Regions from separate parts of the Enterococcus sp. AZ126 genome, predicted to be linked through region 2. Evidence: predicted binding sites of a transcription regulator. Region 2 holds the regulator's gene; the other holds the start of a gene.
The links. The regulator HrcA, encoded in region 2, represses chaperone genes, less so after heat shock. The targets are predictions, from matches to a motif close to TTAGCACTCNNNNNNNNNGAGTGCTAA.
Positions count from the first base shown of each region.

Region 1: the regulator HrcA is predicted to act here: its motif matches at 11,364-11,390, upstream of groES (co-chaperone GroES).

Region 1 is NZ_JBIOSB010000001.1:3,362,419-3,374,818, forward strand. Features, by position in the region: gene IGI43_RS15750 (EndoU domain-containing protein) at 1-916, shown strand, start outside; gene IGI43_RS15755 (hypothetical protein) at 929-1,336, shown strand; gene IGI43_RS15760 (IS256 family transposase) at 1,925-3,172, shown strand; gene IGI43_RS15765 (ABC transporter permease/substrate binding protein) at 3,415-5,130, opposite strand; gene IGI43_RS15770 (quaternary amine ABC transporter ATP-binding protein) at 5,123-6,313, opposite strand; gene IGI43_RS15775 (TrkA C-terminal domain-containing protein) at 6,721-7,356, opposite strand; gene IGI43_RS15780 (ABC-F family ATP-binding cassette domain-containing protein) at 7,373-9,316, opposite strand; gene IGI43_RS15785 (redox-sensing transcriptional repressor Rex) at 9,532-10,197, shown strand; gene IGI43_RS15790 (lysostaphin resistance A-like protein) at 10,263-10,931, opposite strand; gene IGI43_RS15795 (hypothetical protein) at 11,018-11,200, opposite strand; gene groES (co-chaperone GroES) at 11,424-11,708, shown strand; gene groL (chaperonin GroEL) at 11,772-12,400, shown strand, end outside.
Region 2 is NZ_JBIOSB010000001.1:808,691-826,569, forward strand. Features, by position in the region: gene IGI43_RS04010 (ABC transporter ATP-binding protein) at 1-1,543, opposite strand, end outside; gene IGI43_RS04015 (energy-coupling factor transporter transmembrane component T) at 1,516-2,403, opposite strand; gene IGI43_RS04020 (helix-turn-helix transcriptional regulator) at 2,657-3,592, shown strand; gene dnaJ (molecular chaperone DnaJ) at 3,651-4,817, opposite strand; gene dnaK (molecular chaperone DnaK) at 4,974-6,803, opposite strand; gene grpE (nucleotide exchange factor GrpE) at 6,871-7,413, opposite strand; gene hrcA (heat-inducible transcriptional repressor HrcA) at 7,476-8,519, opposite strand; gene hemW (radical SAM family heme chaperone HemW) at 8,706-9,863, opposite strand; gene mgtA (magnesium-translocating P-type ATPase) at 10,047-12,707, opposite strand; M-box (ykoK) riboswitch at 12,825-12,995, opposite strand; gene IGI43_RS04055 (LysR family transcriptional regulator) at 13,573-14,454, shown strand; gene IGI43_RS04060 (LysR family transcriptional regulator) at 14,482-15,372, shown strand; gene IGI43_RS04065 (glycerophosphodiester phosphodiesterase family protein) at 15,541-17,334, opposite strand; gene ribF (riboflavin biosynthesis protein RibF) at 17,536-17,879, opposite strand, start outside.

The sequences.
Region 1 (12,400 bases), 2.6 Mb from region 2:
ATGGAAACTTTATCAGGATAACATACATGGAATAAATGAAAAGAAGAATAAAGAACTAGAAAAATATAATGTCTATGCAGTAATCTATACAGATGCAGATGGAAACCCAAAAATTTCATGGCAAATAGAGGACAAAAAAACAGGTTATGGTATAACGAATCCAGAGTTATATAGATATTTATCAAAAGCAGGAAATTATCTTGATTCCGATTTAATTCAATTTATGACTTATGATGCTTACGATAAAAAAATAAAATCTGGTTGGAGAAATGGTATTAATTATGTAACTGGAGAAAAATTGAATCCAGTTTTAGGTGGTATTGTTGCAGGTTCACAATATATCGAAGATGGGGTAAATTGGATAAATGAATCTGAACTAGGGCAAGCAATCCAAATTTTAGGTTTTACTTATGCATCATACAAAATTACAACCTCGAGTGGAACGAAACAAATAAATAGTGGTAACACAAAGCAAGTAAATTCAGTAATCACTCCTGAAATGGAAGAAAAAATTCTTTGGGGACAGAGAAAAAATCCTAATAAAAATGAAATTATTGGTGGACATTCACCAGAAATTAATAATAACCATCCTAATTATGCCACTGAAACTATTAAGGTTAATGCTGATGGAACAAGAGATTTTAAATATACGACACAATTTTCGGATGGAAATCTTGCGAAAATAAAAAATAGTACGGTTTTTCCAGATAGTTGGACTGATACTAAAATTTTAAATGGTGTAAGAGAAATTAGTAACTCTTCTCCAATAAGTGTCAGAGGTAGAGACGGTGCTACTTTTCATAGAGGAATTGTTGACGGTGTAGAAATAGATGTAATAAAATTAGGAGATAACATTATTAGTGGTTATCCAACAGGGCAAGTAAATGCTCCAATACCAGGGGGATTTACCAAATAAGGAGGAAAATTAATGTATGAAAAAGTAGATGCAGTTTTAAGTGAGAATAGTTCAGATAACTATTTTTATGATGATGAATTTATGTATGTACAAGAATTAATGAAAGACTTTACTGAAGTTGACTGGAAAAAATTAACGGAAAACTTAAAAGACAAGGATGATAAATATAAAATTAGATTAGCCTACTGTATTGATGAAGATACAAAAATGAATGGATTTAATGTATTACTAGATTTAATTAATGGAAATGATGAGGTTGCAGAATATGCGATAGATTCTTTACGTTCTTTTGATAAAGAAGAATACAAAAATTTAATTGCTTCTGATAAGAAAATAATTAATAAGGCAAAAGCTTTGCTAGAGGATGCAAGTCTACCTGTTAAAAGAATCTTAGAAGCATTCTTGCAACAAAATCAGTAATTTGAAATAAACAATTAATATGTTAATTGAAGAGAAAAATATATTAAGCTAGTAAGAGGATAATTAATAGTATGAATACTTGGAGAAAACGATTGAGTAAATACGTTACAACTAACAGAGTATGGCAAATATCTGCATGTTATCTTGGTATAATTGCATTGTTAGATTTTTTTTCATGTTCAATATAATTATTTATCAGGAGAAATTCTAATACATCCTTTTATTTCCATATTAGTTATAGTTGAGATTATATTAATAGTACTTCTAATTTTTAAAACAAAGTTAGGGTACTTGTTGACAGTTGTCTATTTATTGTTGGTAGCATTAATAAAAATACTTCAATTATTAACTATGAAAAGCCTTATGCAAATACTGGAAGTACAGCTGTAACTACTGATGAATAAAGGTTTATTACGTTACCATTGTTTCATATTTATGTCAACTTTACATAGAAAATTATTTCTGTTATAAAAAAAGAGAGTGTAAAATAAACTGTGTAAGTAGCTAATTCTAGATAAGTTACTTATACAGTTTTTCTTTTCGTGTAAAGAAAATTCAGATAAAATAAAAATGAAAGGATGCGAGAATATGGCAAGACAGAAAAGAGATTCTAAAACCGTCGAACTAGCGAAAACTATTCTAGAAAACTACAATCCTGAAAATGTCGATGACATGCAAGAAGCGCTAAAAGATATTTTTGGTCCCTTATTTGAACAAATGCTTCAAGGCGAAATGACCCATCATTTAGGCTACGATATTCACTCAAAACAGGAGAAAGAAACGAACAATCGAAGAAATGGATTCGGCTCTAAGAAAGTAAAAACAAGCTTTGGAGAAGTCCCTATTGATGTACCTAGAGACAGAGAAGCCACGTTTGAACCAGAACTTATTAAGAAACGTGAACGGGATGTTTCAGCTATCGAATCAAAGGTTTTGTCCATGTATGCCAGAGGCATGTCTCAAAGAGACATCGCTCATACCATTGATGATATTTATGGGTTCTCCATTTCTCACGAAATGATTTCTACAATCACCGATTCTGTTCTTCCAGAACTGGAGGAATGGCAAAATCGCCCTTTGGCGAAGTGTTATGCCTTTGTTTTTGTGGATTGTATGTATGTGACGTTAAGAGAAAATTATGAAGTCAAAGAATACGCTGTTTATACAATTCTTGGCTATGATTTAAAAGGAAAAAAAGATATTTTAGGGTTGTGGTTGAATGAAACCGAGAGTAAAAACCGCTGGATGCAGATTTTTGATGAATTGAAATCTCGCGGTGTACAGGACATTTTCTTTATGTCTATGGATGATGTTTCTGGTCTTGAAGATGGAGCAAAATCTATTTTTCCAAAGGTGATCGTTCAACGCTGTATCGTCCATTTAGTGCGTAATGCGCTTCGGTATGTTCCTTATAAAGACTACAAGGAATTTTCTCGGGAAATGAAAAAGTTTTATGGTGCTCCTTCGTTAAAAGCTTGTCAGAGTGCTTTTGATGCCTTTCAAAAACGGTGGTCACACTACTCAGGTGCTGTAGAGGTTTGGAAACGTAATTTTTCTCATGTGGAACAACTTTATGATTATGGTAGCGCAGTGCGTAAAATTATGTACACAACAAATGCCATTGAAAGTATTCATTCTAGCTTTAGAAAAGTAACTAAAAAAGGCGCATTTCCAAATGAAACCGCCCTTTTAAAGCTTCTTTATCTACGAGTAAAAGAATTAGAAAAGAAATGGAAAGCTGGTTTTATTCCCAATTGGCCAATGGTCTTAAATCAATTAATGGCGAATGAACAGTTTTCTGAGCGCATCAACACTTATAGCTTATATATTTCCTAGTCACTGTTGCATCAAAAAAGAACATCAAATTTTCCTTTTTTGGTAAGGTTTCTTTCTTATACCCTTTTAACCGAAGGTTATTTAGGAATGGTTTAATGTTCTTTTTCGTTCTTAAATTTGTCAGTTACACACTTTAGTTGACAAAACCTAAAAAAACTTATTTTATAAGCTTACATTAGATTATTTTTATGATGACTAATCCAAAAAAAATGCTACCGAGAAAATTCACGGTAGCATTTTTATTATTTTTTCCACTCAGCTACTTCTTTTGAATGACTGTCGATCCAGTCTCTAGCAGCTTTTGTTGGTTCTGTTCCATTATTGATTTCTAACATAACAGATTCCATATCTTCTTTTGTCCAGTGGAAATTTTTTAAAATAGTATAAGCTTCAGGATTTTCTTTTTCCAATCCTTTTCTAGCCATTGTATGAATTGTTTCTTCACTACCCATTGTGCCTTTCGGATCTTCTAAATATTTAAGATCATATTTAGCAAACATCCAATGAGGAGACCAACCAGTAATAACAATATCTTCTTTGTTTTTAATGGCTTGTCCAAGTGCGACAGTCATTGCGCCAGAAGAAGAGGTTTCGACAGACCAGTCCGCTAAGTTGTTGTATGCTTTTTGTGTTTTTTCTGCAGCAGCAACAACGCCTGCACCAGGTTCTATCCCAGTAATTTTTTTACCCGCTTGATCTTTTAAGTCCTCGATTGAATCAACGTCCATATATTCAGGGACAACGATACCTAATTTGGCACCTTTTAAGTTTTCACCTAGATCATCTACTTTATCTTTGTACTGCTTGTATTGCTCACCATGAGTTCCAGGAAGCCAAGCTGCAACCATAGCATCTGTTTCACCTTTTGAAATAGATTCCCACATAATAGCATTATCCAGTGGTGTTAATGAAACATTATAGCCAACATCCTTTAAAACTTCACCAACTACATGAGTTGAAGCGACTTCTGTATCCCATTCCACATAAGAAAGAGAAATATTTTTTTCATCGTTTTTAGCAGAAGAGAAAAGAGTAGAACCTGCAATCACAGCAATGACAGCTACAACGGCAATAACAATTCCGCTGATCTTTTGTTTTTTAGATAGTTTTGATTTTGCTGGAGTTGTTTTTTTCTTGTTTAAATTTTGAGTAAAGCGATCAATGATGATTGCTAGAATAACTAATGCGACACCATTAACAAAACCATTTCCGACTTGGGCACGTTGTAAGGCAGAAAGAACGCCACGACCTAAACCTGGTGCACCGATCATTGATGCGATCACCACCATAGAAAGTGCTAGCATTGTCGTTTGGTTGACACCAGCCATGATTGTGTTTTTAGCTAATGGTAATTCAAGTTTGAATAATTTTTGCCAGCCTGTACTCCCAAATGAATCAGAAGCTTCGACCAACTCTTTTGGTACTTGACGAATCCCAAGATTAGTAAAACGGACGGTAGGCGGTAACGCAAAGATTACTGAGGCAAAAACCCCGGGAACCATACCGATTCCGAAAAATGCAACGGCCGGAATCAAGTAAACGAATCCAGGCATAGTTTGCATGAAATCTAAGATAGGTGTAATAATACTTTGGGCTTTATTACTTTTAGCCATTAATATTCCAAGTGGTACACCAATGACGATTGAAACTACACTAGATAGTAAAACTAGCGTCACGGTATTCATTAAATCTGTCCATAAATTTTGGTTATAGATAAAGAGTAAACCAATGAATGTAAACAAACTTAACCCAATTTTTTTATTTGAAATAAAGAAAGCAATTGCTGTTAAAATGATAATAAATAGTAGTGGTGGAATCGCGACTAATAGTGAAGTGATTCCATCCATTAAGTTTTGACCAGTTGTTTGGAAGAAACTGAAAAGACCAGAAAAAGTATTCGTCATCCATTCCGTAATCGTTTCGACCCAATTGGCTACAGGTAATTGATAATTATTCATGAATGTTCACCTCTGTTTCTGCTAGTGCTTCAAGAACACTGCCTCGAATGACTACACCTAGCAATTTATTATTGTCAGTTACGGCAACCGGTGTGGGTGAATCATAGATGATCTGGAATATGTCATTGACTAACATATCTTTATCGATAGAAGTGATATCAGTATCTACATAATCTGTTAAAGGTTTACCAGCTTTACGAGCTTCTAACGCACGTTCAGCTCTAACGACACCCTTTAATTGACGTTTTTTATCAACGGCTAAAAGCATACTAACTTCTTCTTGACGCATACGAGTCAATGCAACAGTTGGACCATCGATTTCGATATTAGTTGTTAATGCAGGAACCATGATATTTTGAGCGGTTAAAACTTTAGAACGATCGACATCCTCAACGAATGTACGAACATAATCATTAGCAGGATTCGTCAATATTTCTTCACCTGTTCCGATTTGCATGATTTGACCGTCTTTCATTAAAGCGATCCGATCACCGATACGTAAAGCCTCGTTTAAATCGTGGGTAATAAAAATAATCGTCTTTTTCACATTATCTTGTAAATCAACTAACTCATCTTGCATTTCCCGACGAATCAAAGGATCAAGTGCTGAAAAAGCTTCATCCATTAGTAAAATTTCTGGGTCATTGGCTAATGCTCTAGCTAAACCAACACGTTGTTGCATCCCACCAGATAATTGATTTGGAAACTGATCTTTAAATGCTAGTAGACTTGAATTTTCTAAAGCTTGTTCTGCTTTAGCTGTTCGTTCTTCTTTTGGAACACCTCGAACTTCTAAACCATACTCTGTATTTTCTAGAATAGTTCGGTGAGGGAAAAGACCAAAATTTTGGAACACCATGCTCATCTTATTACGACGAACTTCTCTAAGTCCTTCTTTGTCCAATTTTGAGATGTCTTGATTGTCAATAAAAATATTTCCAGAAGTTGGTTCGATCAAACGATTCAATAAACGGATCAAGGTAGATTTCCCACTACCAGAAAGACCCATAATCACGAAAATTTCTCCTTCTTCTACTTCAAAACTGACATCGTAGACGCCGACAGTAGCACCGGTTTTTTTCAAGATTTCGGTTTTATCTTTGTTTTCTTTGATCATATCCAGTGCTTGTTTGGATCTTTTACCGAATATTTTTGTTAAGTGTGAGACTTTTACTTTGGGCAAAACAAAATTCCTCCTAAATTTAAAAGCTGAAAGAGCTTATTTAGCTTAGACAGGATAATAGATAAAAGTGACGGAGCCATTTTCTCTCATTCTGTTCTATCTTTTTCCTGAGAAGCTAGCTCTTGAAGCCAGATAATAATAAAAGCGTAATAGTTCGTTTAACTCAAACGCTAAAACTTGATTTTACATGTAAAGAAAATGATTTTCTTTTCTGTAAAAAAAGTGACCATACTAGATTAACATCGTGCAGTCACTTTGTCAAATTACTAGCCTAACGATGACAAAACAAAAAAATGGCGCGAATAAAACGTCAAAAGTTTTATTCGCGTCACGGGAGATTCAAATAAGGACGGTGATAGGCCGGACCTTCGATAATTTCCTATACAGCTGTTCTCATCATTTTTTTATTATAGATTCGGATAGAAAAAATTCTGAATCCGTTGTAATGTTGACTCATGTCCAACAAAATAAATCGTATCACCTGCGGTAAGTTTGGCATATGGACCAGGTGAAACCAGTAATTCATCACCATGTTTTATTGCAATCAAAGTAGCAGAGGTACTTTGCCAGAGGTTCAATTCACTGATCGTCATTTCCAAATGAGACGCTTCTTCTGTTAGTGTAAACGTTACTGGATTTAGTGGATTAAGTGAATCAAAACGTTTGGTTTGGTCAACAAGTTTATCTAAAATTTCTGAGAAGTGACTCAATTCTTCTTTTTGTTTTTTTACACTATCGATCAAATCATCTTTTAAATCATGGATAGATTGAACATCTTGGTATTGCTCGACAAATAGTTTGGCTTTTTCTATTGAATGAACATAAAAGCCACTACCATGCTTCGCTTGTACAATGTCTAAATCGACCAATACGCTGATTGCTTTTCTGGCAGTTTCAGGAGAAACACTGTACTTGTTAGCTAAAGTTGAACGTGCATGGATTTTATCGCCGACCGTAAATGTTTGATCCGCGATTTTAGAGGCAACGTCTACTGCGATTTGTTGGTACTTAGGTTTGGTCACATTCATACGTTTTGAAGTCATGTCCGACCGCCTTTCGTCAATTGTTTTCATTTACTTCTTCAAGTTCTAAACTAAGATCTTCCCACTCAGTCAGCAATTGTTCTTGTTGTGTCCGCAGCGTCTCTAATTCTTGATTCAAAGACATTAGTTTGACATGGTCATCGATGAGTGTTGAATCACTCATCGATTGTTCTATCTGGGCAATTGTCGTATCCAACGTTGCTAAATCTTCTTCTAGCTGTGTAATTTTTCGATTTAAAGTACGTATCATTTTTTGTTGCTCTTTGTTTTGATAGAAATCGTTTTTTGGCTTGCTAGTTTCTGTTTGTTTTAAAATAGATTGGTCAGCCAACAAGGCAGCTAATTCTTCCTCTTCTTTTTTCTTCTCTAGATAGTAATCATAATCCCCAAGGTAAAGCTTACTACCCGTTTCAGAAAGTTCAATTACTTTTGTTGCGATCCGATTAATAAAATACCGGTCATGTGAAACGAACAGAAGTGTTCCTTCATAATCAATCAAGGCATTTTCTAAAACTTCTTTATTATCGATATCTAAATGGTTGGTCGGTTCATCCAGAATTAAGAAATTTTCTTTGTCCATTGATAATTTTGCTAAAGCAACGCGGGCTTTTTCACCGCCACTCAAAAGAGGAATCGTCTTTTCTACATCATTTCCGCTGAATAAAAAGCTGCCTAAAATATTACGGATGTCTTTTTCAGGAGTCGTCGGATGTTCGTCCCAAAGTTCTGCCAAAACAGTTTTGGTTCCATGTAGATTTGCTTGTTCTTGATCATAATAGCCGATTTGGACATTGGTGCCTAATGTGGCATTTCCTTTAATAAAAGGAATAGATCCAATAATCGATTTTAGTAAAGTAGATTTTCCAATTCCGTTAGGTCCAACCAACGCAATGGCTTCTTGGCGACGAATATCTAAGGAAACGGGTTCTGATAAGATAGTTTTATCATAACCAATCGCAGCATCTTCTACTTGAAGCACGACATTTCCAGAAACTTTATCGATTGCGAAAAGAAAATTCGCAGATTTTTCATCTCCTTGTGGTCGGTCTAAACGTTCCATTTTTTCTAGCGTTTTTCTACGACTTTGTGCTCGTTTGGTGGTAGATGCTCTTACTAAGTTTCGAGCGACAAAATCTTCTAGTTTATTGATTTCAGTTTGCTGTTTTTCGTAAGCTTTCCACTCACTAGTCAGTTGTTCCGCTTTTAATTCCAAATATTTTGAGTAGTTACCCTTGTAATAACGCATTTTATGGCGACTGATCTCATAAACTTCTGTAACGACCTTATCCAAAAAATATCGATCATGTGAGACGATTAAAAGTGCACCAGCGTAACTAGGTAAATAATTCTCTAGCCAAGAGAGAGTATCAATATCTAAGTGGTTGGTCGGTTCGTCAAGAATAAGGATATCTGGTTTTTGTAAAAGCATACGTGCTAACGCTAATCGGGTTTTTTGTCCACCAGATAAGGTACTGATGTCTTTTGAGTAAAATTCTTCTTTGAATCCAAAACCATGTAAGACAGAGCGAATTTCATTTTCATAACCGTATCCATTTTTTTCTGAAAAATCATGTTGTAAACGATCATATTCTTTCATAACGGATTCATAATTTGATGCATCAGGCAACAGTTCACTGATGATCAATTCTAATTCACGCATGCGCTTTTCCATTGTGATGACATCAACAAAAGCTTCAAGCATTTCATCCCAAACCGTTTTATCAGAATCAAGTCCAGTATCTTGGGCTAAGTAACCTAAACTGGCTGTTTTATTTTTAGCAATTGTACCAGCATCTGGAGAATCGATCCCAGCAATTATTTTTAAAAGAGTAGATTTGCCAGCACCATTACGGCCGACTAAAGCGATTCGGCTATTTGTGCTGATCTCCATTTGTATGTTGTCAAACAAAGTCTCTGCACCAAAATATCGCGCAATTTGGTTTGCTTGGAGTAAAATCATGGGGCATCCTCATTTCTATTTCGATGCCTTTAGTGTAGCATAAGTTGATCATAAAAAGCACCTGTCCTACTGTAAGAGATAAATTTTAGTTGGACTATTTAAGAAAGTTTGAAAAATATTTCTTTTCTTGAGCTGTAAGATTGCTTTTTCTCTAGAATAACTGATATTATGAGAAGTGGATATTTGTGTATATTTAGAGTATTGGAGGTACGATTGTGAAAGACCAAATTATTCCAAAAGCAACTGCAAGACGCCTTCCCCTATATTATCGTTATTTGAGAATTCTGCATGATGCAGGCAAAAATAAAGTTTCATCTACTGAACTAAGTGATGCGGTGCAAGTAGATAGCGCGACAATTCGACGAGATTTTTCTTATTTTGGCGAATTAGGTAAGCGTGGCTATGGATATGATGTAGAGAATTTGATGAATTTCTTTGCAAAAACATTGAATGATGATGAACTTACAAATGTAGCCTTGATTGGTGTAGGTAACTTAGGAAGTGCCTTACTAAAGTATAAATTCCATCAAAGTAACAGCATTCGAGTTAGTTGTGCATTTGATGTCAACGATGATATTGTCGGCAGAATCGTTGATGGTATCCCAGTTTATCCAATGACGGATATGATGGAACAGATTCGGATACAACAAATCGAAGTGGCAATCTTGACTTTACCGGCCAGAAAAGCCCAAGAAGTTGTAAGTCAGCTGGCTGATGCTGGAGTGAAAGGGATTTTGAACTTTACTGCGGCTCGTTTAGTAGCACCGACTGATGTTTTGATTCAAAACGTCGACTTGACGAATGAATTACAAACATTGATTTACTTCTTGCACAATGATAATACATTTGTTGATACTGAAATCGAAGACAGTAAAGAATAATTAAAAAAGTCCTATGAGTGCATTTTTTGTAAAATTTGCATTCATAGGACTTTTTTATTTTTATGTTATTTAGGCATTTCAATATTTCCAAAATGGATCACAAGTTGAGCAATCACAACGATCGTATTCATGCCGCAATGCGCGATGATCGAGGTCCAAATTTTCCCAGTCATTTTATATAGCAGAGCAAAAAAGAAGCCCATAAAGAAATAAACAAAGAAATGACCATCTTGATGAATAACTGAAAACAAAGCAGAGCTAATAATAGCAGAGAACCAAAATCCAGTATAAGGTTCTGTCAAACCAATCATAGAACGACGAAAAACAAATTCTTCCATAATAGGACCACCGATTGTTGTTGCTAAGATAAAAAGTGGATTTGCCAAAATAACTTTGATAATATTTTGCGTATTTTGTGAATTTGGATCAGCGCCTGTGATGGCGGTTTCGATACTGAACACAATTGCTTGAATGATCATTGCCAAAAAAATACCACTGACACCAAGTAAGAAGATAAAAACAGGTGAGGTCAGTTTGGCTTCTTTTTCTACTATTGTAACGGCAGTTTCTTTATTTTTTATATAAAGCCAAATCATCAAACCAGCACCTAAAATATAGGTAAAGGTTGTACCACTGATTACGATATTTGGAGAAAATGGACTAAAAATATAAGGAGAAAAAAATACCAATCCATAGAGTAGAATCATTGAAAAACTTACTTTTTTAATAGACATATTTGTAGGCATAAACATAGAAAACCCCTTCCAATAGTTTCAGATTATAAACGTATACCAAAGTCTGTAATAATGCAAGCAGATGCTTATTTTTTATGATTATTGCGATAGCCTAATAAGAGAAAGATAAATACAAAGAAAAATGCCGCTTCCCATAAGGTCGTCGTCCAGTCAACACGCCTACTGACACCAAAAAAGAAATTCCCAATATTCGCAATAATTAGATAAAGTCCTGTTATCGTCAAAGCTCCCACGATTCGTTGTTTCATTTCAATCGCCTCTCTTTCTTTTTTTATTTTACCATGAAATAGAAGATATAGAAGGAATATACCAAATCTTGCTAGTAAACATACTTTCTTTGATTGATTGTTCAATAAAATTAGTCAAAAGACTTGCAAAACGATAGGGAAATGAGTATTATAAATAGTGTAGTTAGCACTCGATAACTAAGAGTGCTAAAAAAGATAAATATTTTTTATGGAGGGATTTATTGTGTTAAAACCATTAAGCGATCGCGTCGTTATTGAAGTCGCGAAAGAAGAAGAAAAAACAGTGGGGGGCATTGTCTTAGCATCTGCAGCTCAAGAAAAGCCTCAAACAGGAAACGTTATCGCGGTAGGTGAAGGCCGTGTTTTAGAGAACGGTACAAAAGTTCCTGCCGATGTAAAAGTAGGCGATACCGTGATGTTTGAAAAATATTCAGGTACTGAGGTTAAATATGAAGGAAATGATTATTTGATCGTTTCTGGTAAAGACATTATTGCCATTGTGGAGTAATGCATTTTTAAATGAAAAAACTAATTAAAATAGAAAAAATAAAAATTTTGAGGTGAAGGAATTATGGCAAAAGAAATCAAATTCGCAGAAGATGCACGTGCAGCAATGCTTCGTGGTGTAGATATTTTAGCAGATACAGTAAAAGTAACATTAGGCCCTAAAGGCCGGAACGTTGTTTTAGAAAAATCTTTCGGATCACCATTGATTACAAATGATGGGGTAACGATTGCTAAAGAAATCGAATTAGAAGATCATTTTGAAAACATGGGTGCGAAATTAGTTTCTGAAGTTGCATCTAAAACCAATGATATCGCAGGAGATGGAACAACTACTGCAACAGTTTTAACGCAAGCAATCGTGCGTGAAGGATTGAAAAACGTGACTGCAGGCGCTAATCCATTAGGTATTCGTCGCGGTATCGAATTGGCAACAAAGACTGCTGTGGAAGAATTACACAATATTTCAACAGTCGTTGATTCCAAAGAAGCAATCGCACAAGTAGCAGCAGTTTCATCTGGATCAGACCGTGTAGGTCAATTGATCGCTGACGCAATGGAAAAAGTTGGCAATGATGGGGTCATTACCATTGAAGAATCAAAAGGGATCGAAACGGAATTAGATGTCGTTGAAGGTATGCAATTTGACCGCGGCTACTTATCTCAATACATGGTGACAGACAATGATAAGATGGA
Region 2 (17,879 bases):
TTGGTGTCGCTGTTGTCAGTAAATTATTTTGAAAAAAGAGACCACAACGATCAGACAATTCTGCAGCAAAATCTAAATCATGCGTTACAACTAAGATTGTTTTTCCTTGTTTTGCTAATCCCTTGAGTAATAAAATCAACTGTTTTTTTCCATAGCTATCAATTCCCTTTGTCGGTTCATCCAATAATAAAATTTTCGCATCAACTAATAGTAATTTACCGAGTGCTGCACGTTGACATTCTCCATTACTTAAATCTAGAGGATGTTGTCCTAGGATTTCGTTTAAATCAAGTCTATCAGCAACATTTTTTATTCGTTTTAATTGTTCTTGTTCGTTTATTTTTTGATTGTGCAAATAATATTTATAATCCTCAAATACAGAATCTTTGATAAAAAGCATTTGCGGTTCTTGCGGTAAATAGCCGATCATTTGCCGCATTTTTTTTATTGGTTGATTTAAAACAGAGATTTTCCCGCGATAACAATCATAGATTCCAGCAATCACTTTCAATAATGTGGTTTTTCCAGTTCCATTTCCTCCGACTAAAGAAAAAATTTCTCCCTCGTATACGTCAAAATCTACACCGGCTAAAATATCGCGACTATTTTTTTCATAACGGAACCAAGTGTTTTTCAATTGAATACTTTTATTTTTTGATTGTTGATCAACGAAGGAGTGCTTTTCTTCTTTTGTCACCCCTTTAGAAGGAACATGCCTGGCCAAGAACTGCTTGCCTTGAACGACAGTGATTGGACATTGCTCAGATAATCCACTTGCGAGATAAATTTGCGTCGCACTAGGCAGACTGACAACAAAGCGACTATGATCGGTCTCATTTTTTTTGATTTTATTTGAAATATTTCTTGGGTTATCAGCAAAGATTATCTGGCCTTCATTAAGAAGAACGACTTTATCTGAATGAGAAAAAACAGATTCTAATCCATGCTCTGCTAATAAAATTGTTAAACCCATCTCTTTATTTAATCGTACAAGTATATCTAGAAATGTTTGTGAAGCAATCGGATCAAGCTGAGTTGTCGGCTCATCTAATATCAAAATATCTGGTCTCATAATCAAGACAGAAGCAAGATTGATCAGCTGCTTTTGCCCACCTGATAACTCACTTGTTTTATATTCAAGTAATTCTTGAATACCTAAAAAATTGGCCATTTCAGCAATTCGACTCTTAATTTCAGAAGCAGAAATGCCAATATTTTCCAGTCCAAAAGCCAATTCATGCCAAACTCTGTCTGTCACAATTTGATTTTCTGGATTTTGCATGACATAACCAATTTTACTTGTTGAAAAAAAATCTGGAAGGTCAGTTATTAGTTCATTTTTCAAATAGATTTTTCCTGTCTGACCACCGGCTGGTGTCAATTGCGGCTTCAACATTTTTAACAATGTTGATTTGCCGCTGCCAGAAGCACCACAGATCAAAATAAACTCACCTTGATCAATTGATAATGTCACTTCCTTCAAAACTATTCGATTACTTCCAGCATATTGAAAACTCAAATTCTCGATTTTAAGATAGTCCATGCGATCACCTCTCCAACTCGATTGAATAACGGTAAAAATGCTAGAATGAAAACAACTAAATAATTTAGCCAGTATTGCTGTACTAATAAATAGGAATGATCATAATACGGATAATAATTAAACTGATAACGACCATTCACCATGCCAACTATAAAAAAAATACCGGAGAGAAGAAATAGAATCAAAAGCAACATATCTGTTTTACTCAAACGATAACTTAGTCGACTGCTTCTAGTCATCATTCCATAACCTCGTGCTTTCATTGAATCAGCAGTATCCATTGCATTTTCTAATGACCAAGAAAATAATTGCCCAAACAAATCCAATCCATAAAATGCTCGATCACTAAAGCGTTGTTTTGGCATCTGCTGAACGGTTGTCTGTACTTGATTTAACTCTCGATAATAGTTTTGAAGCAATGGTATAAAGCGAAAAACTAGTGCTAAAATCAACGTAGCTTTAGGGAATCGTTTACCAAAAAGATAAAAAAAATGCTCGGAATCAATTGCTGCTTGTAAATTTTGGAAACAATAAATCACCGTTGCAATCATCATTCCCATAAAAAAACCATAGATAAATGCTTCCTTCGTAATCGGTTTGTTAAATAAAAAGAACAAAATCGTTGCTCCTCGGTGAACAAATAAAGGATTAGTTATCGTTATAATTGCTAAAAAAAATAAAGGATAAAACACCGATTTCTTTTTCTTCTCTTTCAAATGAACTAACTGGAGGAACAAACTCCCAAAGAAGCAAATACTTAGAATCACTGGATTTGTCGTACTCATTACTATCAAAAGCATTACGAAATAATAGCTAAAAAGGACTAATGGATGATATTCTTTAAAAAGAGCTTTGTTCATATCAGACTTCCTCTCTCTACTAGTTATTCGTTATTGAACAATAAAAAAATGTGACCGTTATCCTTTAATAAAATACCATGAGTATCCTTAAACAACATTCACATTATATAAATCTAAATAACGAATGTCAACATTTCTTGACTATCTACTGATCCATACCGATTTATTCATTTATTCTCACCACAAGAGATACTTTTTCGCTATAATAAGATGAATGATTTGCTGACACTATACAAAGAAAGGAAGCACTCCAATGAAAACAGAACGCTTACTCGCAATCACGATGATTCTATTAGATAAAAAACAAATCAGTGCTTCTCAATTAGCTAAAACACTTGAAGTTTCCGTTCGGACGATCTACAGAGATATTCACTCTCTTAGTGAAGCAGGAATACCAGTTACCACTTTACCTGGCATAAATGGTGGGATACAAATTATGGATAATTACAAAATAGATAAAAATTTTTTCACCTCTTCTGATATTACATCTTTACTGATTGCTTTAGAAAGTTTGTCTCAAAATGTCTCTCCGATTCAAATCAACCAAACGTTCGAGAAGATAAAAACACTTATTCCAGCAAATTTTTTAGAAGAAATTGAATTCAAATCCAACCAAATTGCAATCGACTTGACACCATGGACAAGCAATCATACACTACAGCCGTTTTTAGAAATTATCAAAACTGCTATGGATCAAAGCCGCTCATTATGCTTTGACTATGAAGATAACCATGGAAGAAAAACAAAACGAATCGTCGAACCTTATCGTCTAGTTTTAAAAGAAATCAGTTGGTATTTACAGGCTTATTGCCTAGAAAAAGAAGATTTTAGAACCTTTAAAATCTCAAGAATACAGAATTTAGCCTTTTCTTCTACTTTTGTTCCCCGAGAATTTAAAGCACAGCCATTAGGACATGAACCGTTCTATGGTAAAAAGTTTACGCTCATTACACTCAAAGTAACCAATAAAATCAGAGAACAACTGGTTGATAAATTTGGGCCGTTACACTATTCTCCTTATAAGGATACTGAAAAATTGATAGTTTCATTTCCTTTTATGGAAGATGACTTTGGCTATAATTTACTTTTAAGTTTCGGCAATCAATGTGAATGTCTCGAACCACCTCACGTTAGAGCTGAATTAAAAAGTCGTATCGAAAATTTACTCGAACTCTATCAAAACAATTGAAAATGAAAGAGCCTTTCCGTTGGCGCTTAGAAAGCATCAATGGATAGGCTCTTTACTTTTATTTCTTTTTCTTACCGCCAAAAGCATCTTTCATTTTATCAAAGAAGCCTTCTTCTTGTTGTTCACTTACCGTTTGACCGCCGGCTTTCGCAAATGCGCGTAAAGCTTCTTTTTGTTCGTCGTTCAAGTTTTTCGGTGTAATGATTTTAACTTTCACATGCTGATCTCCATTAGCTCCACCACGTAAGCGCGGTGCGCCTTTACCACGTAAGCGGAAGTTTGTTTCTGTTTGAGTACCTGCAGGAATTTTTAATTTTACATCTCCATGAACAGTCGGTACTTTGACCTCATCTCCAAGTGCTGCTTGTACAAAGCTCAATGGTAAATCATAGTAGATTTCTGAACCTTCACGGTCAAAAATAGTACTATCTTCTACGCTGAATACAACATATAGATCACCGTATGGTCCACCATTCATACCAGCTTCTCCTTGATTTGCCAAACGCATTTGTTGTCCATCTTCTACGCCAGCTGGAACATTGACTTTTACTGTATGTGCTTTTTTCTCATGTCCAGTTCCGTGACAAGTTGGACAAAGGTCTTTGATTTCTTTACCTGTACCATGACAAACATCACAGGTTTGGCGGCTCATTACACGACCAAGTGGTGTTTGACGTTCAACATTGATCGAACCAGAGCCATGACACTTGTGACACGTTTCAGGATGAGTACCAGGTTTAGCCCCGTTCCCACCACAGGTTTCACAGTTATCTTCTCGGTTATATTTAATTTCTTTTTCTACACCAAAGATAGCTTCTTCAAACTTAAGGTTGACTGTATATTGCAAATCTGACCCTTGTCTTGGAGCTGTTGGATCTACACTACGCGACCCACCACCAAAGAATGAATCAAAAATGTCTTCAAATCCACCAAAGCCGCTACTTGAAAAGCCGCCTCCGCCAAAGCCGCCGAAACCACCAGCACCTCCACCGTAATTTGGATCAGTACCTGCATGACCATATTGATCATAAGCAGCTTTTTTCTGTGAATCACTTAAAACTTCGTATGCTTCAGAAACTTCTTTGAATTTTTCTTCTGCACCCGCTTCTTTATTGATATCTGGATGATATTGCTTAGAAAGCTTTCGGTAAGCTTTTTTTATTTCGTCATCTGAAGCACCCTTTGATAAGCCTAGGACTTCATAATAATCTCTTTTCGTAGCCATTAGTTCCCCTCCAACTATTATTCCATTTATTAAAAAAGGATCGACGCCAATTTATTTATATAAAAACATCGTTGTAATCATACCACAAATTATCCTACAAATAAAGATAGGCAAAGACCAAAGCGATGACTTTGGTCTTTGCCAGCTTATTAGCGATTATTTGTCGTCGCCGTCTACTTCTTCAAAGTCAGCATCTACAACATCATCTGCTCCACCTTGTGCAGCTTCTGGATTTTCTTGTGCTTGTTGTTGCGCTGCTTGTTCATAAAGTTTTACTGTTAAGTTTTGAACGATTTCGTTTAATGAATCACGTTTTTCTTTCATTTGTTCGATATCGTTTGCTTCAACAGCAGCTTTTAACTCATCACGAGCATCTTCGGCTTTTTTCACTTCGTCAGCGTCTACTTTGCCTTCTAGTTCTTTCAATGTTTTATCAACAGTGAATAACAATGCGTCAACGTCGTTACGTAAGTCAACTTCTTCTTTACGTGCTTTATCTGCTTCCGCATTTGATTCAGCATCTTTAACCATACGTTCGATTTCATCATCTGACAAACCTGATGAAGATTTGATTGTGATTGTTTGCTCTTTTTGTGTTCCTAAATCTTTCGCACGTACGTTTACAATACCATTTTTATCGATATCAAAACTTACTTCGATTTGAGGCACACCACGAGGAGCAGCTGGAATATCTGTTAATTGGAAACGACCTAATGTTTTGTTATCCGCTGCCATTGGACGTTCACCTTGTAATACGTGAATATCTACAGCTGGTTGATTATCAGCAGCTGTTGAGAATGTTTGAGATTTACTTGTTGGAATCGTAGTATTACGATCGATCAACTTAGTAAATACGCCACCCATTGTTTCAATCCCTAATGATAATGGTGTTACGTCTAATAATACAACGTCTTTCACATCACCTGTGATAACTCCACCTTGGATTGCAGCACCCATTGCGACTACTTCATCAGGGTTAACTGATTTGTTTGGTTCTTTGTTTGTTTCTTTACGAACAGCTTCTACAACCGCTGGAATACGAGTAGATCCACCCACTAAAATAACTTCGTCAATTTCAGAAGGGTTCAAACCAGCATCTTTCAATGCTTGACGTACAGGAGTTTTCGTACGTTCTACTAAATCACTTGTTAATTCATCAAATTTAGCACGAGTTAAGTTCATTTCTAAATGCAATGGACCTGCGTCTCCTGCTGTGATAAACGGTAAGCTGATTTGAGTTGAAGTAACACCTGATAAATCTTTTTTCGCTTTTTCAGCAGCGTCTTTCAAACGTTGAACGGCCATTTTATCTTTAGATAAATCAACACCATTTTCTTTTTTGAATTCTGCTACCATGTAATCGATGATTTTATTATCAAAGTCATCTCCACCAAGTTCATTGTCACCGGCTGTTGATAATACGTCGAATACGCCATCACCTAATTCAAGGATCGATACGTCAAATGTACCACCACCAAGGTCAAATACTAAAACTTTTTCGTCTTTATCTGTTTTATCTAAACCATAAGCTAATGCTGCAGCAGTTGGTTCGTTCACGATACGTTCCACTTCTAAACCAGCGATTTTACCTGCGTCTTTTGTTGCTTGACGTTGTGCATCGTTGAAGTAAGCTGGTACTGTAATAACTGCTTTATCAACTTTTTCACCTAGATAATCTTCTGCGAAGCCTTTTAAATATTGTAAGATCATTGCAGAAACTTCTTGTGGTGTATAAGATTTGCCATCTGCTTCTACTTTATAGCCCGCTTCACCCATGTGACGTTTGATTGAGGCAATTGTATGTGGATTCGTTACAGCTTGACGTTTTGCAACTTCACCAACTTGAATTTCTCCATTTTTGAATGATACGACTGAAGGTGTTGTACGGTTACCTTCTGGGTTTGCAATGATTTTTGCTTCTCCACCTTCTAATACTGCAACTGCTGAGTTTGTTGTTCCTAAGTCAATACCAATAATTTTACTCATAATTAATGATCTCCTATCTTCTATTTTAATTTTTTTCAATTTATATTATACAAACATTTTTTTGCTGTTACTGTGCAACAACAACCATGCTTGCTCGTAAAACGCGGTCATGTAATTTATAGCCTTTTTGTAACACTTCAACGATTGTATCCGCAGGTACTTCGTCACTTGCTGGAATCGTTTGAACTGCCTGATGTAAATTAGGATCGAACACTTCACCCATTGTCGGGATTTCTTCGATGCCTTCTTCTTTCAAAGCAGCTTGTAAACTTTCAAGAACCATTGAGATTCCTTTTTTCAAGCTCGTACCTTGCTCATCGTCAACTTCTATCGCCATCGCACGTTCTAAATTATCGATAGACGGCAATAATTTTTTACCTAAATCTTGCGAACGATAACGAACAAGTAATTCACGTTCATTTTTAAACCGATTGCTCATATTGGCAATCTCAGCGCGTGCTCTTAGAAACTTATCTTCCATTTCTGACAATTCAGCGTTCGCACTTTCTAGCTCTGTCATTTCTATTTCTGTTTCAGAAACACCTGAATCATCGATAGCTTCCATGTGTTCTTCTTTTAATTCTTCATTTGTTTCTTCTTTATTACTCACTCTAGCAACTTCCCTTCTCATTTCCGTAGAATTAATAGAATTCTATATTTTCAACTTTATACTTATTGATCCAAAAACCGATAATAAGCACCAAGTTTTGAAGCTAATTCATGGCGGAAAACATCCACCAAACCAAACATTTTTGAATAAGGCATACTTGTGGGGCCTAACAAGGCGATAGTCCCTTTGCCGTGACCCGAGACTTCATAGGTTGCTGTAATCATGCTCATATGATCAAGTAAATCATTTCCTATTTCTGAACCGATTCGAATCGCTATTTGTGTATCGGCTTCTTCATCAGCTGTCAATAAATGAGTAATTTCATTTGTATTTTTCATAAAAGAATAAACAGATTTTAGTTGTTCGATGTTCTTTTCTACACCGAAATCTAGTAGATTCATACGACCACTGACGAAAACTTTTTCTTCAAACGCGTGTCCTAACATTGCATCAAATAGATTCATCATGCCATCTGGTGTTTGAAAATAACGATGTAAAATCATTGGGATTTCCGTACGTAGACGATGATAAACTGTCAGTAACGGTTGTCCTACCAATTTGTCATTGATTATTTGGGTCATCTTTTCCAAATCCTGACTTGATACAGATGACGGAATCGCAAATACTTGGTTTTCTACGTTGCCTTTATCTGTTACGATAATCGCGATGATTTGACGCTCATTTAATGGAACGATTCGAAAACCAGTCAATCTTCGTTCTTTCACTTCAGGTCCTAACGAAAAAGCAGTATAGCTTGTTAGGTCAGAAAGGATCTCAGCAGATTGTTCAATGATATCATTGATTTCATGAAACTCTTTACCAAAGGAATGGCGAATCGCTTCTAATTCATCATGTTCAACTTCCGCTGGACTTAACAAATGGTCCACATAATAGCGATAACCATCCATTGAAGGAATTCTACCAGAAGACGAATGTGTCTTCGCTAGCAATCCGTGTTCTTCTAAAGCTTTCATATCGTTACGAATTGTCGCAGAACTCGATTGAATGCCTTCTTCCATTAATTTTTTGGAACCTACAGGATTTCCTGTATTTGTGTATTCTTGGATGATAAGTCGCAAAATATTCTTTTGTCTTTCCGTTATCATAGTTACCACCCTTCATTAGCACTCATGTTGTTCAAGTGCTAATACAATTATTAATATAGCAAGTTCTCACAAAATTGTCAAGAGAAAAACAAACTTTTTTAGCACTCTTTATCATCGAGTGCTAAAAAAATAAAAAAGAAAGAAATCAGAGCCATTTAAACTCTAGTTTCATTCCTTTTTATTTTCCTATTCTTTATCTATGAGAAATGCTTCAAACACATCATTTCCTACGAAAAGTCCTTGTTCAGTGAGTTGGATATGATCTTCATTCTCCAACAGCAACCCTTTTTGGACCAACTCTGGAATCGTTTCTTTGTATACATGATCCAACGGTAAACCAAATTTCTCTTGGAAACGCGATTTTGATACGCCTCTCATTTTTCTCAAACCTAGAAAAAGTTCTTCTTCCATTTGATTATTTAATGTCAATAATTCTGTTTCAACAGTAGGCAATTGATTTTCCTTTAATGGTTTTAAATAGTGTTGTATGGGACCATGATTACGATAACGAGTATGGCCTAGATAGCCACTGGCTCCAGCTCCAAAACCATAGTAATGGTCATTATTCCAATAGACCAAATTGTGCTGGCTTTCTTGACCTTTTAAAGCAAAGTTACTTACTTCATATTGATGACGTCCTGCTTTTTCCATCGCAAGGATCGTTTCTTCAAACATTTGCGCTTCAACTTCCTGATCAGGTAATTGTAAGCGACCTTGACGTACCCAATTCATAAACATTGTTTTATTTTCTAAAATCAGTGAATACAATGAATAATGAGGTAAATCAAGCTCGATTGCTCGTCTTAAAGTGTCTCTAAATCCTTCTAATGTTTGGCCAGGTAATGCATAAATCAAATCAATACTTACATTCAAGAAGTCTTCTTTTTCTAAAAATTTCATTGTATCATAGACATCTTCAGCCGTATGTTTGCGACCAATTTTTTTCAAAAGCTGATCATCAAATGTTTGAACACCCATTGATAAACGGTTGACTCCATACTCTTTCATCACCTGTAATTTATCTTGTGTTAAATCACCCGGGTTTGCTTCCACTGTGAATTCATTTCCAGCTTCTATCGGCAAAAGTTCACGTACGCCTTTTAACAACACAGCCAATTGATTAGCCGATAAAGACGTTGGGGTTCCACCACCTATATAGATTGTTTTGGTATCTTTGCTTGGATATTGCTCTTTTGTCAAACGAATTTCGGTCAAAAGACTTTGGATATACTCATCTACTGGCTGACCTTCTAAAAAAACTTTATTGAAATCACAATAATAACAAATGTGTTCACAAAAAGGGATATGTATATATGCTGAAATGCTCGTTGTATCATTTTTCACTGTTTTTATTCCTCCAATTTGAAAGTCCTCTACTCTATTATATCTGTATATAAAAGACCCACTTCATCTTACCATATTCAATCATATAATGTTCTAATTTGATTCAATAAATTCACTATTTAATGTACAAAAAAAAGACACCTTGGTTCATTCCTAGAATCCAAAGTGTCCTAAAATTTCCGATTAAAGTAACTCTTGATATTTTTTCATATATATTTTTTTGATTACCGTTACTAAAAGTAAATACGCAATGATCGTTGGTATTAAATAGAAAAAGTAATTTCCTGGTAAAGGTGCAAATCCAATCGTTGCGCCTAAATTGGTAAATGGTAAAATTGTACCGCCTAAAATTCCAATTGAAGTGACCAGTGTCAATATACCTGATGCTCTACTTTGAAGGAACGGGATCTTTGGTGTTCTTAAAACGTGAAGCACCAACATTTGTGACCATAAAGATTCAATGAACCAACCTGCATGGAAAATCGCAATAAACAATAATTGCTTATCTGCTGTTAATGAGAAAAAGCTGCCACCCAAAATTGTTGGACAAATTATGAAATACATAAATAGATAAGTGACAATATCAAAAATAGAACTGGTCGGTCCAAACCATCTCATGAAAGAACCAATTGATTTTGCTTCCCATTTTTTTGGTTTTTCCACATATTCTGCATCGACATTATCCCAAGGTACAGACATACATGATGTATCATAAATTAAGTTTAAGAAAAGAGATTGAATCGGCGCAACTGGTAAAAAAGGTAAGAAGATGCTTGCTGGAATAACAGAAAATACATTACCAAAATTGGAGCTTGCAGTCATTTTGATATATTTCATGGTATTGCTAAATACTCTACGACCTGATATAATTCCTTGCTCTAAAACCATCAAATCCTTTTGTAATAAAATAACATCTGCCGATTCTTTTGCAATATCAACGGCCGTATCTACAGAAATGCCTACATCTGATACTTTCATGGCTCCAGCATCATTAATACCATCTCCCATAAATCCAACTGTTTGATCATTTTTTTTCAATGCTTTTACGATTTTTGTTTTTTGGTCTGGCGTTACTTTCGTAAAGATATTGTATTCAGTAACGATTTTTTCTAATTCAACTTCAGATAACTTACCTATTGCTGAACCATTGATCATTCTTTCAGTTCCCAGACCAACCTCTTTACAGACTGAACGTGTGACTAATTCATTATCTCCAGTTAAAATTTTTACAGAAACACCATTGTTTTTCAATGCTTTGATTGCCGCTGCCGCTGTTTCTTTTGGAGGGTCTAAGAATGCTAAATATCCTTGTAAAACCAACTCTTTCTCGTCTTCTACAGAATAATCATCTAGTTGATTATTGACTTTTTTATCAGCAATGGCCAATACTCGTAAGCCATCTTCATTTAATTCTTTGACTGTTTTTAGTACTTGTTTTTTTATCTCTTGCGTGAGTGGAATAATATTTCCCTGCTGGTTAATGTAAGAGCATGCTTGCAGCATCTCTTCTACTGCTCCTTTGGTGATTAATAGGCTTCGATTGGATCTTCTATCTTTAACAACCACACTCATTCTTCTACGATTAAAATCAAAAGGAATTTCATCTATTTTAAAATAATCTTCTTCGTCAATGGATAATTCTTTCGATGCTGCTTCAATAATCGCTTTATCAATCAAATTTCGTAAACCTGTCTGAAAGAAACTATTCAAAAACGCAGAATGCAATATTTCATGATCCTCTTGACATGAAGTGTTGTAATGGTACTCAAGAATAACCTTATCTTGCGTTAGTGTGCCCGTCTTATCCGTACACAGAATATCCATAGCGCCAAAATTTTGAATCGCATTGACGTTTTTCATGATCGTTCCTTCTTTGGCCATATCTCTAGAGCCTTTGACTAAATTTGTGGTAACGATCATCGGCAGCATTTCTGGAGTAAGCCCTACAGCAGTTGCGATTGCAAACATCAGCGCTTCACTCCAATTGCCTTTGGTTATTCCGTTTATCAAAAATACTGCTGGCGTGATGACCATCATAAAGCGGATCAATAACCAGGTGGTTTTATTTACGCCTATTTCAAAACTCGTTTTTTTATCATCATCTGCTACATCTTGTGCTATTTTTCCAAATAATGTATCATCGCCCACACGAACAACTACACCAATCCCGCTACCACTCACAACATTGCTCCCTAAAAATAGTAGGTTTTCAAAATCCGTTTGACTGTTCCTTGTGGTCACGACATTTTTAACTTTCTTTTCAACTGGAAAACTTTCTCCTGTCATTGCAGATTGAGAAACAAACAAATCCTTGGCATGGATCAAGCGGAGGTCTGCTGGAATCATGTCGCCAGCTGAGAGCTTCACTAAATCACCACAAACAACTTCGTCCATCGGGATTTCCATTTCTTTATTTTCTCTAGTAACAGTTGCAGTAATCTGAATCATATTTTGCAGTTTGCTGACCGCATTACTCGATTTTACTGATTGGACTAATGTCATCGTGCCACTTAATAAAACCATGATCAACATGATCAAGACACCCACAAGATCTTTTTCACTTGGTTCCGCGTACACATATTCAGTAAAAAACGAGATAGTTGCAAGTATCATCAATACTACAGTGAACGGAGTGACATAAGATTTTATCACCGTATAAACCAATGATTTCTTTTTATCATCAGTGATTTTGTTTACACCAAATTGCTCTTTTGAGCGTTTTATTTCTCTAGCTTTTAAACCTTCCCACGAGGATGAAAAATTTTCCAGTACTTTATCAATCGATAGATTAGCTAATTTCTGATACGCTTTTTCATGGATCATGTTCTTCATTTCTTTTTGCATCTAGATTATCCTCTTTTCTTTTAGTTGAGTTTCGCTTTATCGAACTATCTTCCGATATGATAACCACATCCTTTCCACACAAAAAGAGCGCACTGAAAACTCAGCGCACTTCGCCATGAGTCTTCACATTCGTTGAGTTTTGGCACTATACAACGTAAAAAGCCTAAGCTTTTAGCTACCTTAAGAAAAGCCTTAATTCGACAGTTCCTGTTCTACCCATTGGCGTCTCTCGACATTTTTGGGCAGTAGCCTATGTTTGTATAGGAGCCTCACCTAACAAGAAGAATTACATCATCAGTTTAATGAATTATTATTTTTTTTGATAGACAAAAAAAGGAATAACGGTATAAGAATAAACAGATAGCCTATTGACTCATCTTTTTTTGTGATGACTTTACGAACGAAGATTTAAACTTCGTTTGTAGAAAATCCATCCTTCTTTTTACAAAAAAACTTAGCCTTAAAGAATCCGAATAAACGATAGATGCAGAAGTAACTCCTTCGAAAATAAGTTGAAATTCACAAAAAGGAATAGCACTATAAGTAAATCGTAATGGCTTAGATTTATCTTCAAGACTATAATAAATATGAATAAACGCTTATGTGCCAACCTCAACATATAAGCGATCGTTCGTCATTTTTATCAGAAGGTAATATCCTGATAGAAGCCTCTTCAATTGGTCTGCTACCAATTAAAGAGGCTCTTTTCCTGATTAATCCATAATAATTTATACTTGTTTTGAAAGTTCAATAATATACTATTAATTTTTTATATATTTTTTCTAAAAAAGAACTATTTTAACTAAAATTATTTTATCTTGTATATGATTAGAGTTTTTTTCACTCAAGTGAAGGAGATGAACGAATGAAATTAAAACATCTAGATTATTTTTTAGAACTATGTAAATACAAAAATTTTACAAAAACCTCAGAGGAATTAGGTATTTCTCAACCTTATTTGAGTACTCATATTCGTGAATTAGAATTAGAACTAAATGCTCGATTGATAACAAGAGGCCACAATACCAATGAATTAACGCCAGAAGGATTTGTTTTAAAAACAAGAGGAGAAACGATTTTTCAGGAATTTGAAATGGCTATTAAAGAAATAAACTTACTGGTTCATACTGGAGAGACTGCAAAGATTAAAATTGGGACTAATTTAGCTGACACTGATTATTTGATTGCTAAATTACTAACAGAATTCCGTAACTATTACCCGACTGTTTCACTTGAGTATAGTTATTACGAAAATTTAGAAGATGTGCTTGAAAAAAACGAAATAGATATCGCAATTGGTATTCTATCTGAAACAAACACGAAAATAATAAGTGATTTGATATTCTCTGAATCCTATGTCGTCTTTACGAGTAATAACAATCAACTGGCCCATTTGAATGAAATATCAGCCGATCATTTGAAACAAATTCCTTTGATAAACTATTCGAAACAGATTTACGAAAAAAAAATAATCAGTTCATGGATTGAAACGAACTATCCACAGCTTAAAGATAATCGATATTATGAACTCCCTTCGACAATTTCAATATTAAACTTAGTTGATCAGGATTTTGGGGTAGCATTCCTCCCATACTCGCTAACAGAATCGCTTCCTCGTTATTTGAATGTTGCTTCTGTTGAAATGCTTGAAGCACCTTTTAGAAATATTTCTATCGGCTATTCTAGAAATACTTCACTGTCAAAAACACACAAACATCTAATTGAACAGCTTCAATATATCTTTTAATTTGCCTTTTGAAAGGAGTCAATGGTCATGGAATTAACGCATCTGAACTATTTTTTATCTCTCTGCGAAGAAAAACAATTCACGAGAGCTAGTAATAAGTTGAATATTTCGCAAGCTGCTCTAAGCAAGCAAATAAAAAATCTTGAAGACGAAATTGGAACAGCTTTATTTTTTAGAAACAGTGGAGAATGTCAACTTACACCTGCTGGAAAAATATTAGAAGCGCATTGTTGGCGTATCAAACAAGAAATGTCCTATATTTGCGAAGAAATTAATGATCTTTCTACCACAAAAAAAACTGCCAAGCCAACCTTAAATGTTGCTCTTTTTTTAAATGATCTAGAATTTAAATTAATGGATATTCTTTCTTCTTTATTTCGTGAGTATGAAGAGTTAAAAGTAAATACCATAATTTCAGATAACATCTTCAAGTCACTGGAAACAATGGAATGCGATATTGGAATTGGTCCTTCTGTAAAAAAAGTCCCCGCTGAAATAAATGAACTAATTATTTATTCAAATGAATACAATATTATTGTACGAAAAGGACATCCAGTCTTAAACAATAAAACACTCACTTTGGACTTATTCGACAACTATCCTTTTGTTTTTTTCAAAGAAAATTTTCTTGAAACAAAAACTATTTATAATTGGATGGCAATAAATCTTCCGAAAAGATCTCAAGAATATGATATTCAAGTTGATACGACTGAATTGATTCTTTACATTGTAAACAATACGGACACATTTTCTATCGTTCCACAATATTTAGAATGTCATTTAGATGATTTCAATATTGCATCCATCAATCATGAAACCCTCCCAATTAGAGCGATGTCTATTTATTATCTTAAAAATAAATACATGAACCCTCAGCTAAAACAAGTGTTGTCTTCATTTACCAATACTTCATTTTAATGACTACTACAAACAAATCAAAAAAACTCTAAATATAGACGGAAATTCATAAAAATCTAGATAATAGTTTTTATAAATTTCCGCATACTCCTCAAAGCTAAACACTGTTTTCAACTAATTGATCAGAAATTTAAGGGATTATCATTTTAAAAAACAAATTTGTGTTGCTTAATTATAATCTGTAGTTAGATTGTTTATTCCTAAAGCCTCCATCTTCTTAAACTCGCTTTGTGGAACCCCCCATAAATTAACAGACAATCCTTTACTTTGCGCTTTAGCTATCAGATCTGCTCGATCAACAACACAATCATATTTGATATCTAAACCAGCATTTTCACCTAGAGTGCTTACTTGATCAATCATTTGCTCATCTAAAGTAGTCGCTAAAAACTGAACTTGAGTATCTGGAAGACGTTTTTTCATTTCAATCAAATTGGGATAATCAAATGAGATTATTACTGCCGTATCCGCCATACCGTATGCACTAATTAAATTTGCTAGACTATCGTAATCACTTGATTCAAGGTTTTTGGCTTTGATCTCAATAAAAGGGATACTTTTTTTATTATTTATAATCGTTAGAAAGTCTTCTAACGTAGGAATCACTAATTGATCTTCTGAATAATTTTGCTTATTAGCTCCTTGATCGATGTGAAATAAGTTTATTTGAGCTAATGTCAGATCCTTTATTTTTCCTTTACCATTGGTCATTCGATCAATCGTTTTATCATGCATAATGACCCATTGCTTATCTTTCGTCAGCCAAATATCGGTTTCAATTCCCCAGCTATCGGATTGTTGAAAGGCAGGGATAGAGTTTTCAGGTGCAACTTTGTGATTGCCACGATGTGCGACATAGCGTATATCATCCATCATTTCATTAATTTCACTATTATCCGCAGAAATGTATCCTTCAGTTGTACGGTATATTTTGTTTTCTGAATTAAAAGCGATACCCTTTACGTAAGCTATACTATTCGTTGGTAATTGCTTAGCAACTTTTGACAAGGTTCTATCCTGAAAAAGGGTTGTTTCTTGCATGATACGGATCCGAACAGGACGATTAAGATCAATTGCTACTGTGCTCTCTTCTCCTTTGGCTGTTAATCCGTTCGTTGCAGTTAATTCTGAATTCACATGATAAACACCATTATTAAAATCAAAATCTTCGTAATCAATATGAACGTTATAGGTATTATCCATTTGTCGAATTCCTTCATATATTTTTTTATCGCTTTGATCCTCTTTGTGCCAAACAGAGACTTTGACTTTTTCAATCGTTGCCACACTTTTCGTTTTGATGTTTACATCAAATTGACCTTTCCCCACTTTAGAACGATCAATTTCAGCTTCTATAGTTGGCTGTTCCACGATGAATTCACCAAACTCAACAAGTTCCGTTTTTCCATTTTCTTTTGTAATCAAAAGTTTAATTTGATACCGTCCAACTTCTTGATGATTTTTTACGATAATATCCGATTCCCAGGTATCACTTTCAGGCTGATAAACACCTTGATAAAGCTTTAGATCGTTTTGCCCATTTAATTCGCCAAAGGTTGCAAATTCAACTTTTTTTATATGTTTCACGCTAGATAGATTTGCCTTTACTCGATAAACAGTCTGTTTATTGTCTTTATTTATTAAATGAAAAACTGGACGAGGTACAGGATATTTGATCCCCATATTTTGCACTACAGAATCAATCATATGTTCTGAAAATTCCCCTTTCACTTGACTTCCATCCATTAACGTTTTATGTTTTTTTTGAAAATCGATTGTATCTAAGTCTAATTTTACCGATAAAAAATGATAACCATCATAGGAAGGGTTCGTATTATCCTGATAATCAATGTTGATAGAAAACCAAATAAAGGAAGAAATTCCACCTAAGATAACTACTATAAACAAAATCAAAAAAAGAAATAGCCTTGTTTTTCTTTTCTGGTTTTCCTTTTTCTCCATACATTTCCCCTTAAGGTAAATTATTTTTTCTTAACTATCCTATTTATAGTATACAATTTATTTTTATTAAATGTGGAAAAGTCTACCTTTTATCTTTATTTTAAGATTGAAAGTAAAAATCGTATAAACAGTAGACGAAAATCCATCTGTTTATACGATTCATTAACGATTACTCAGTTTCACTGGAATCTGAAAACCAGTTTAACGAGTCTTTTTCAAAAAATAATCGGCTGTATCTTGTTCGTCTTGTTTTAGCTGAACGATCAAATTTTCTGCTCCATCAAACTTGATTTGGTCGCGCAAATAATGATTCCAAGATACGGTTACTTGTTCGCCGTAAATATCTTGATGGAAATCTAAGATGTAGACTTCCACTGTCAACTCGCGACCCTCACCAAAAGTATCATTGTGACCGATCGAGCCCATACCAACATGCCATTTTTCTCCAACTTGGATTTTGACAGCGTAAACTCCTACTCTAGGCAGACGAACAGTACTCTTCACTTTAATATTAGCAGTAGGAAATCCTAATAAACGTCCTCTGG